Regions from separate parts of the Paenibacillus sp. FJAT-27812 genome, predicted to be linked through region 2. Evidence: riboswitches for the same ligand, from Rfam matches in the RefSeq annotation. Region 2 holds a riboswitch; the other holds the start of a gene.
What was found. A riboswitch is a leader RNA that binds a small molecule or an ion and turns the genes downstream of it on or off. The one in region 2 is predicted to bind cyclic di-AMP.
Positions count from the first base shown of each region.

Region 1: another riboswitch for cyclic di-AMP. It lies ahead of ADU23_RS00800 (TrkH family potassium uptake protein); the one in region 2 lies ahead of ADU23_RS13545 (C40 family peptidase).

Region 1 covers NZ_LIGH01000001.1:179,822-184,934, forward strand. Annotated here, with positions in the region: gene ADU23_RS00795 (potassium channel family protein) at 1-517, opposite strand, end outside; gene ADU23_RS00800 (TrkH family potassium uptake protein) at 536-1,876, opposite strand; cyclic di-AMP (ydaO/yuaA leader) riboswitch at 1,963-2,167, opposite strand; gene ADU23_RS00805 (CPBP family intramembrane glutamic endopeptidase) at 2,414-4,042, shown strand; gene uvrC (excinuclease ABC subunit UvrC) at 4,011-5,113, opposite strand, start outside.
Region 2 covers NZ_LIGH01000001.1:3,220,183-3,225,295, reverse strand. Annotated here, with positions in the region: gene ADU23_RS13550 (ABC transporter permease) at 1-907, opposite strand, end outside; gene ADU23_RS13545 (C40 family peptidase) at 1,420-1,896, opposite strand; cyclic di-AMP (ydaO/yuaA leader) riboswitch at 1,900-2,038, opposite strand; gene ADU23_RS13540 (ArsR/SmtB family transcription factor) at 2,224-2,589, opposite strand; gene ADU23_RS13535 (copper resistance D family protein) at 2,774-3,850, shown strand; gene ADU23_RS13530 (heavy metal translocating P-type ATPase) at 4,023-5,113, shown strand, end outside.

The DNA.
Region 1 (5,113 bases), 3.0 Mb from region 2:
ACCTGGCGCGCGGGTTCAGGTCATGCAGCGATTTGCCATTTAAGCACTGCGGGACGGCAAGCTCGGCAATCGTATATTCTTTGGATAGCTCTATATAGTCAAGCAGATTGGGAGAAACAAGCTGATGCGCAACACGGATACCCATATCCCGCTCCGGATACACGACACGGTCTACGCCGATCTTCTCAAGCACGCGGCCATGCAGCTCGCTCATCGCTTTCGCAACAACCTTCTTGACCCCTAAATCCTTAAGCAGGATGGTCGTTAAAATGCTTGCTTGAATGTCATCGCCAATGGCGACGACGCCGCAGTCAAAGTTGCGCACGCCAAGCGAACGAAGCGTTTCCTCGTCCGTACAGTCCGCAGATACCGCATAGGTCAGAACGCCGCTCATTTCCTGAACGGCCTCCTCGTCCTTATCGATGCCAAGCACCTCATTGCCTAGCTCGATGAGTTCTCTGCCTAAGCTTGAGCCAAACCTTCCTAAACCTATTATGACAAATTGTTTCTTCTTCATACCCACTTGCAGCTTCCCCTATCCAATCGTAATTTTGCCTTCAGGATGCCGGTACAATTCTTTTTCTGTGCGAGGCCCCAGCGCGTAAGCTAATGTCAATGGCCCAAGCCGTCCGGCAAACATCGTTAATGCAATGACTATTTTCCCTACTGTGCTGAGTTCCGGGGTGACGCCGATCGACAATCCTACCGTACCGAACGCAGAGGTTGCTTCAAATAATAATTTAATGAACGCCTGATCCTCTGTCATTGACAAGGTCATCGTCACAATAATAACTAAACCTAACGAGATTAATGTAATCGTCAGCGCCTTGAAAATTCTGTCTTTGCCAAGCCGGTGCCGGAACATGACAATATCCTCGCGACCGCGAATCATCGCAATAACCGCTCCGACCAGCGTCGTAAAGGTTGTGGTCTTGATGCCGCCGCCTGTCGAGCCCGGCGATGCGCCGATAAACATCAGGATGATCGTAAAAAACATCGTCGCTTGCCGCAAAGCCGTATAATCAAGCGTATTGGCTCCTGCCGTCCGCGGCGTGACCGACTGGAAGAAGGAGGATAAAATTTTGCCTCCCCAATCCAACGAGCCAAGCGTCTTCGTATTGGAAAATTCAAATATAAAAATCACGATAGTGCCTACTGCAATCAAGGCTCCCGTCATCGACAATACAACCTTGCTGTGCAGCGACAGCCTGCGGTTTTTGCGGTACTCCATCAGATCCGACATGACAACAAAACCCAATCCGCCGGTTATAATAAGCATCATTGCCGCTATATTAACAATGGGATCCGATACATACATCGTTAAGCTTCTATAGCCGCCAAAAATATCGAATCCCGCATTGTTGAACATAGAAACCGCATGGAATGCGCCAAAAAACAACGCTTTGCCAAAGGGCATATCGAACGCAAACCGGGAGGAGAATAACGTGAACCCCACAAATTCTATCGCAAGCGAATATACAATGACCCGTCTAATAAGCCGAACGATGCCTTCCATGCTCGATTGATTCATCGCTTCCTGCAGCAACAGCCTCTCTCGCAATGAAATTTTTTTGCGCAGCACTAGCGCAACCAGCGTGGCCATCGTCATAAAGCCAAGTCCGCCGAGCTGAAATAGACACATGAGAATGACCTGTCCGGGGACGGAGAAATATGTACCCGTATCTACGACAACCAGCCCCGTTACGCATGTCGCTGACGTCGCCGTGAACAGCGCATCGATGAACGGCAGCCTCTCGCCGCTTGCCGATGCAAATGGCATGGATAATAATACGGCACCTAGTAAAATAATAAGCGCAAATCCGCTAACCAATATGCGCGGCGGCGACCACTTGAGCACATTCCAATCTATCTTCATCCGCTACCTTCTTCTTTTGTTTTATCATAATTGCTTGTTTTTAAGCATAAAAAAAAGCACTGGAAACTCAAGTGCTCTGTGCGATGAGTCCTGTTCCAATACGCCTACGAGGTTAGCTGTCGGATTCGGGCCTGGACAGGCAGCCCTATTCGGCGGCAAGAGATCATGCTCCTCCGCTAAAATTCACCCCATGCCGCCAAATTTGAACCGCTTTTGCTTGCAGCTTGTTCCACTCATTTGACAACTTTATGGTTCCCCCGTTTTCCTTAGGAAATTCGGCTGTGCTATTCAATTTAGTATGACGTTAACGATTATAATCCCAAATCAGTCCCGATATAAAGGTGATAGATATGACAAAAGGGACGATATTTGCTCAAATTAGGGCAATGGAATGAAGCAGCAAGCTCCAAGCTTGCTGGACATCGTTATTTCGCTGTTTCTTGTGTGCAAGCGGTCATCTCCATTGGATAATTCAGGGATTAATATGTTAATGTATTGTCATAAGCTACTCATTATAAAGACAGTAGGGGTGAATCCATGATTGATTCTATCAAGCCTAACGAATGGAAACGTTTTTTATGGGCAGCGATTGCTTGCTTTATTATTTATGCAGCCGTAGACATCGCTCCCATGTTCGCATCCATCGCATCCGGCGAATTAAACACAAAGGTAATTGAGAAGTCGACCGCTGAGAGCCGCGCGGCCGCTTTCGCGGAGAAACAGACAGGACTGACGGTGAAATCGGCTAAAGCCGTCCACCAAACCGATAAAATCATGAACGGTTATTTATCCAAAAATAAACTGACCAAAACGTATGCTGACAAATACGACTCTAGTTTCCCGACAGATACGTTCCAAGTTGATTTGAAATTTATTGGCGGCGGCAGCGGCTTCGTTTACGTACATATGCAAAGCGAAAAAATTGTGGCATGGCGTTTTCTAATCGATGGCGAGGAGCTGTCGGACGCAGATAAAACGAAGGAAGCTATCGCTTTCCTAACGAATCAAAGCTTCAGCGGGGTTGAATTTCAAGGCAATCAAATATTGGACAACGGAGATTGGCAGGGCCAGCCAAAAACGGATTATGCCATTAAGGACGCAAAATTAACGATCCATATCGACGCGCGAACCGTTGATGGGCGCACGGTCATAACCAAATATAAGCCCGCCTTTGCCGCCCCGGATGATTATGTCAGCTATGTGAAAAATCAAGACAAAATAGCTGGTTTCCTTACCGGCTTCGGTTACTTGTTCATGAGTTTCGTTCTGTTCATCTTGGCGATCATCTATGCCGTTCTGTACCGGAAATTCACTTCCTTCAAATATGGAATCATATTGACCATCATTTACTTTATCACCTATATCATCATGAATCTGAATGTGCTTGACGGCATTCGGGCCTCGATGGGCGAGGCTGATATGGCCGGAGCGACTACGACGGTTACGGCTGTCGTAACGGTGCTGCTAACCATTCCAATGGCCGGCGCGATTTATATTTCATTAATCGCAGGCGATGGCTTATGGAAGGCACAGGGCCGCGCATTATGGCCGCGCTTCGGGCAAAAAGGCTATGGTGACCATGTATGGCGCAGCGTTGGCCTCGCCTATTTATTCGCGATTATTTTGTTCGCGCTGCAATCCGTCATCTTCATCGCTTTAAGGCTGACCATTGGCACCTGGGATACGTCGGACGCTACGCAGTCTCCTTACAACATGAGCATTTTATGGCTCATGCCAGTGCTTGCTTGGGCGGCTGCGATTTCGGAGGAAGCTGTCTTCCGCTTCTTCGGTATCGGATTATTCCGCAAATGGTTCAAAAATACGTTTGCCGCAGCGCTGCTTCCAACCTTCTTCTGGGCGCTCGGACACGTCATGTATCCGTTCTATCCGTCCTCGACAAGATTGATCGAGCTGATGATTATCGGGCTCATATTCAGCTTTATTTTCGTCCGATACGGCTTGATTACGTCCATGTTCACCCATGCGATCTTCAACAGCGTAGCGGTCGGATTATCGCTGCTGACGATTGGCACAGCGCCAAATATCATCTCGGCGATCTTCTTCTCGGTGCTGCCGGTGCTGATTGCCTTTGTTCTCAAATATTTGAGCCACAAAAAAGAGAAGAAGCCGTCTGTTACGACGACTCCTCCCCTAGAGCAGCTATAATTTGCGAAGCTAGTTTATCACCAATAGATAGGGGCCGAAAGTCTTCGACTGAGGCCTCTTTTATTTTTTTGATCGAGCCAAAATGTTTCAGCAGAAGCTTGCGTCGCTTCTCACCGATGCCCGGAATCGAGTCAAGCTTCGATTCGACCATAGACTTGCCGCGCTGCTCGCGGTGGAACGTTATCGCAAATCGATGCACCTCGTCTTGAATGCGCTGCAGCAAATAAAACTCTTGGCTGTCTCGCGGCAAAGGTACGATCTCGGCAGGATCACCCGTCATAAGCTGCGCCGTTTTGTGCTTCGCATCCTTCACGAGGCCGCATACCGGAATGAATAAACCAAGCTCATTCTCCAGCACATCAAGCGCCGCCGATATTTGTCCCTTGCCGCCATCGACTACGATCAAATCCGGAGCCGCCAGCTCCTCCTTGAGTACACGCTCATAACGGCGCCGGATGACCTCCCGCATCGTTTCATAGTCATCGGGACCTTTTACCGTTTTCACCTTGTATTTGCGGTATTCCTTGCGGTCTGGCTTGCCATCGGTGAAGACGACCATCGCGGAGACAGGATTCGTTCCTTGGATGTTCGAGTTATCGAAAGCTTCAATCCGCCGCACTTCCTCAAGACCAAGCCAGCCAGCCAATGATTCCGATGCTTTGACGCTGCGCTCCTCATCCCGCTCGATCAAACGGAACTTCTCGTCGAGCATCACCTTGGCGTTGTCCGTAGCCATCGTTACAACCTCGCTCTTGCGCCCGCGCTGCGGCATCAGCACCTTTACCTTGAGCCAGTTGTGGAGCGACGCGATAACGTCGTCCGCATGCGTAGAAGCTGCGTCATCCACATCGGCAATTCCTTCTGCCGCTCCGCCTTCTGCGAGCGACTGTTCCGGCGGCAGCGGCAGCAAAATTTGCTTCGGCAGCGCCGGATTATCGCTATAATACTGCGTCACGAACGTCATAAAGTCATCATAAGCTTCCCCGTAATAAGGGAAAGTCGTCCCATGCCGCTCGATAAGCTTGCCTTGGCGCATGTACAAGATCTGAACGCACATCCAGCCCTTATCAA
Region 2 (5,113 bases):
TGGTACGTCTTACAATCTGATTCACCACAACTAACACAAACGCATTAATAACGGAATTGAACAAGCCGATCGCGGTCGAGAAGCTGTACTGGGCATCGACAAGGCCTGAACGATACACGAATGTCGAAATGACATCGGATGCTCCCATATTCAGCGAGTTTTGCAGCAATAAAATTTTCTCAAACCCTACTCCTAGAAGACTTCCCATATTTAAAATTAATAATATGGTCATCGTCGGGACAATCGTCGGAATATTAATGTGACGCACCCGTTGGAACCGTGAAGCTCCGTCAATAATCGCTGCTTCATGCAGGCCTGGATCTACGCCTGATAGCGCTGCCAAGTATATGATCGTACCCCAGCCTGCGCTTTGCCATACACCTGAGAGCACATACATCGTCTTAAACCATCTCGGATCAGTCAGAAAATCAGGTGCGTCAAACCCTAGCCATTGAAGCAGGTGCGTGACAATCCCTGACGAAGGCGACAGGAACGTAATGATCATACCCGCCATAACGACGACTGAAATGAAATGCGGCGCATAAGTGACGGTCTGAGCCATCTTCTTAAAGAAGCCGCCCTTAATCTCATTGAAGGCAAGCGCCAGAATAATCGGAATCGGAAACCCGATAGCCAGTTCATACAGGCTAATGCTCAAAGTGTTCCATATCAAGTCCCAGAAGTAATAAGAATCAAAAAATCGGACAAAATGATCAAAACCTACCCAAGGGCTTCCTAAAATCCCTTTTGTCGGTATAAAGTTTTTGAACGCAATTTGTATGCCATACATCGGAAGATAAGAGAAAATAAGAAAGTAGAAAAAGGCGGGGGCGATGAATAGATACAGCTCCCAATTTTGAAACAATCTTTTCCCCACTCTGCTCTTCATCTTGCCCGGCTTCAGCATGCTGCCCGTTGCAATACGTTTAACCTCCTGCATAGAATCACTCCTTCCCCGTTTCGTAATTATTGTTCTTGTTTGTGTTTGGCGATTAGGATTTCACAAATGCTATCGCTTACAATTACAACGATAGCCGACAAACGGAAAACCCGTAAATATGTCGTTTTCCATCTTCATGAAAGCGCATAACTCTTATGAAGATATATAAGGAAAATAACTAGTCCGACTATTCCGACAACAACGATTATGTGTCATTTTTGTCCGAAAACCCCCGGTTTTACTGCATCCGCAAAATATACCAATCGCATTTAAAGCGGCTGACACCCCTTCGGGACAGTCAAAAATGGTGAAATCAAGAATGACATGTATGCGTTTTCATAAAAAGCTTCAAAAAGCGCCTCCAAATTAGCCAGCCGCTTGCGCTACTTTGAAAAGGCATAAAAAAGAGGCCCCGCAAAAGTTCGATGAACTTCTGCACAGCCTCTTATTCAACCTCTGCGGTTATAACCTGCGGCACCTTACTTCGACTCCATCATTGCCGCAAAAGCATCCTCTGTTATTACTCGGCGTGCCGTTACGTAACGCTTCTCATAATAGCTATCGCTCAGCTTCGTAATCGTAACCCCTTTGCTTGTAGAAGAATGAGCGAACTTTCCTTCTCCTATGTAAATGCCTGCATGGGAGACTCCTTTTCCGCTTGTATTAAAAAATACAAGATCTCCCTCACGCAGCTCATCTTTATTGACCTCAGTACCCGTCTCGGATTGAGACTGGGATGTTCTTGGCAGCTTCACATCAAACTGGTTAAAAATATGTAAAATAAAGCCCGAGCAATCAAATCCTTTATTCGTTGTGCCGCCCCATTTATACGGAGTTCCGATAACATCGCCTACTGAAGCGTCAAGCACCGAGCGCTCTGACTTCTCAGCGAGCACGCTCCCTCCGCCAAGCAATAACATGATGCAGGATAAAAATACGACTAAACTTCTTTTCAAAGCTGCTTCTCCCTTCGCTGCCTACGAGGTTAGCTTATGGGTTCGGTTGAAGATCCCTATGCTGTAGGATAATCCTTGAGCAATTCACCCTAGGTGGTTCCCCCGTTTCTTACAAAAACAAAGAATTAGGCACGTAAATAGACTACATAGTATAGTTTAATTCGATTGTTTCAGCCATAATCCTCCAAAATCTATATTAGAATCCTTTCATTTTTCATTATCTTTCCTTTTGGTTTGTCAAATAGTTGATTTATTCATGCCAAAACTGTGCTCGAGCTAGCCGATAAAAAAAGAGTATCCGTATTTACATACAGTTACTCTTTGCTTTTAAGCGTGCTCCAAATGCTTCAAGGTTTGAACAAAAATCTCTTTGACATGGTCATCATCAATGGAGTAATAAACCGTCTTGCCTTCCTTGCGGCGCTTAACGATTCTCACATTGCGCAAATAGCGAAGCTGGTGGGAAACGGCGGACTGCGCCATGCTGAGTACGAGGCATAAATCATGCACGCATAACTCATGGTTCAGCAAAGCATGTATCATTTTAACCCTTGTAGGATCACCTAGCGCTTTAAAAAGCTCAGCCAAATCAACCGCTGTCTGCTCCTGCAGCTTTGCTTGATTTAACACATTCAGATTCATATCGGTGCCTAAACAAGTATCGTCGCATTGTTCTTCCACTACTCGATCCATCTCTCTTTGCCACCGCCTTTATATTCGTACTTTTCATTATATCAGAAAGATTACGTTTAAGGCAGTCTATCCTTGTATATCAAATTTTCGGTCATTTGTCATATGAGCATACATTCATTTATTGCCAATTATGATATGATGCTTTAGAAACTAACCATCGAAACGGAATTTGGAGCTGGTAACCTTGTATATTTACTTTTTCGAAACACTGCTTTATTTGTCCTTTGCCTTTACTGGCGGTTACATATGTCTTTTATTCGTTCCTGACCGCTCAAAGCCAGCCATTAAATATCCAGTGGACTTATTCCAATACGCGATTCTCGGCATTCCATTATTCTCGTTTATGTCAATCATACGAACAACGATTGTCCTCAGCGATTTTGCCGAAAATATGTCCTTTGTGCAAATTTTGCTCATCGTATTAAAGGATTACAACTACGGGAACGCATGGATCTGGAACCTTATCATCTGTACGGTCATGTACATGATCACGGTATTAAGCGGCTTTCAGCATAAGTGGACCAAGTGGCTGCTTGCCATCACCTGGATATGCAGCATACTTGCTCACGGATGGGCAAGCCACCCGACCGGTTTCTCCGCCACATGGGGATTTCTCTCCCAATCCATCCATGTCGCTGCCGTATCGATTTGGCTTGGAACGCTTCTCTTGGCAGCATGGTTCACAAGGGGCGAACTGAGATGGAACGCTTTTATCCGCTGGTTTACGCCGCTATCGATTGTAAGTATGGCGCTTATCATAGCCGCTGGGCTAGTGATGATGTCGCTTATCGTTGACGGATATATCAATTCATGGGGCATCAATTACGGCGAAGCCCTTCTGCTCAAGCATCTTGTCTTTCTGCCGCTTCTCCTTCTTGGCTTTATGAACGGTTTTCTGGCGAAGCTAACGAATAATGGCAAAGATGAACGCAAGCTGCTATGGTGGCTTCGCCTTGAAACGTTTGTAGCCCTTGCGGTTCTTATCATTACAGCCTTTATGGGCGTACAGGAGCCCCCGCATGAAGACGAGTTTGAGCTGCCGACGCCTTCTCCGTTATTTAAGCGGCTGCATGGCCAAATGCAAACCTTAGACCTGCAATGGAGCTGGGGTTTTGCGCCGCTTGCGATGATCGCACTCGGGCTCATTGCTCTGGCTATGCTGATTCCTCTATATAAAAGAGAAAAACGCGGCCTATTTATCACAAGTATGTTAATGGGTATATTGCTTCCGTTCCTCGGTATACTCTTATCTGTTAAGTAAAGGCACGAGATCATTTCCTGCGAATATGATACCATCGGACTGTTTAGAAACAGCTCGATGGTTTTTTTATGTTTTTATGTCACATTTGGGGAGAATAAGTTTGACATAAATGTTGGATTCGCATATTATATGAGCAAGTATTCATATATTGATTTTGAAAGAAGGCTAACGTATGAATGAATATCGCATAAAGGGGCTGTCCTGCGGCGGATGCGCCCTCCGTATGGAGGAAGAGATCAAGCAATTGGAGCATGGCGATGATGCAAAGCTTAGCTATAACTCAGGAAAATTAACGGTTAATCCGCAAATTTCCATGGTCGAAGTCAGAAAAATTTTAAAATCGGACAATGCCTACATCGAATCGAGCGCGGAATCAAATACCGAGCACAATCATAATCACCATGATCATGACGGTCATACGCATGATGGACATGATCATGGTCATGACCACAGCCATGAAGACGGCAATGGGAAAATGCTGAAATTGCTCATTACATCCGGCGTTGTTTATGTCGCGGCATTGCTGCTTGACGGCGTACTCGACAAACAAGCGGTCATTATTTTGTACGTGCTTGCGACGATTATTAGCGGCTACACCACCTTTTTCCGCGGACTCAAAAACCTATTCAAACTAAAATTTAATATCGATACGTTAATGACGATTGCATTAATTGGCGCGGTTGCCATTGGCGAATGGAAGGAAGCTACGCTCGTTGCCATTTTATTTGGGCTTAATGAGCTGCTCGAAGGGTATGGAATGGAGAAGGCGCGGCGTTCCATGGAGGCTTTACTCCAAGTTGCCCCTAAGGAAGCCTTAAAGCTGGACAACGGCCAAGAGGTGATCGTTCCGATCTCCTCCCTGCAAGTCGGCGACTTCGTGAAAATAAAGCCCGGCGAGAAAATCCCATCGGACGGTACGGTCACAGACGGGAAAAGCTCGGTGAACGAGGCTGCGATTACGGGAGAATCGCTTCCGGTTGAGAAGGAATCCGGCGAGCCCGTATTTGGCGGCAGCATTAACAATGAGGGACTGCTGGTCGTTCGAATCGATAAAGCGTACAAAGATTCTTCCTTGGCTAAAATACTCCATCTCGTGCAAGAAGCACAGGAAACCAAAACGCCAACTGAACTCTTTATTAATAAATTCGCCAAATATTATACGCCGCTTATTATGCTTGTTGCAGCGCTTGTTATGCTTGTGCCTCCGCTCCTCTTTCAAGGAGATTGGATGACATGGCTTTATCAAGGCTTATCGGTACTCAT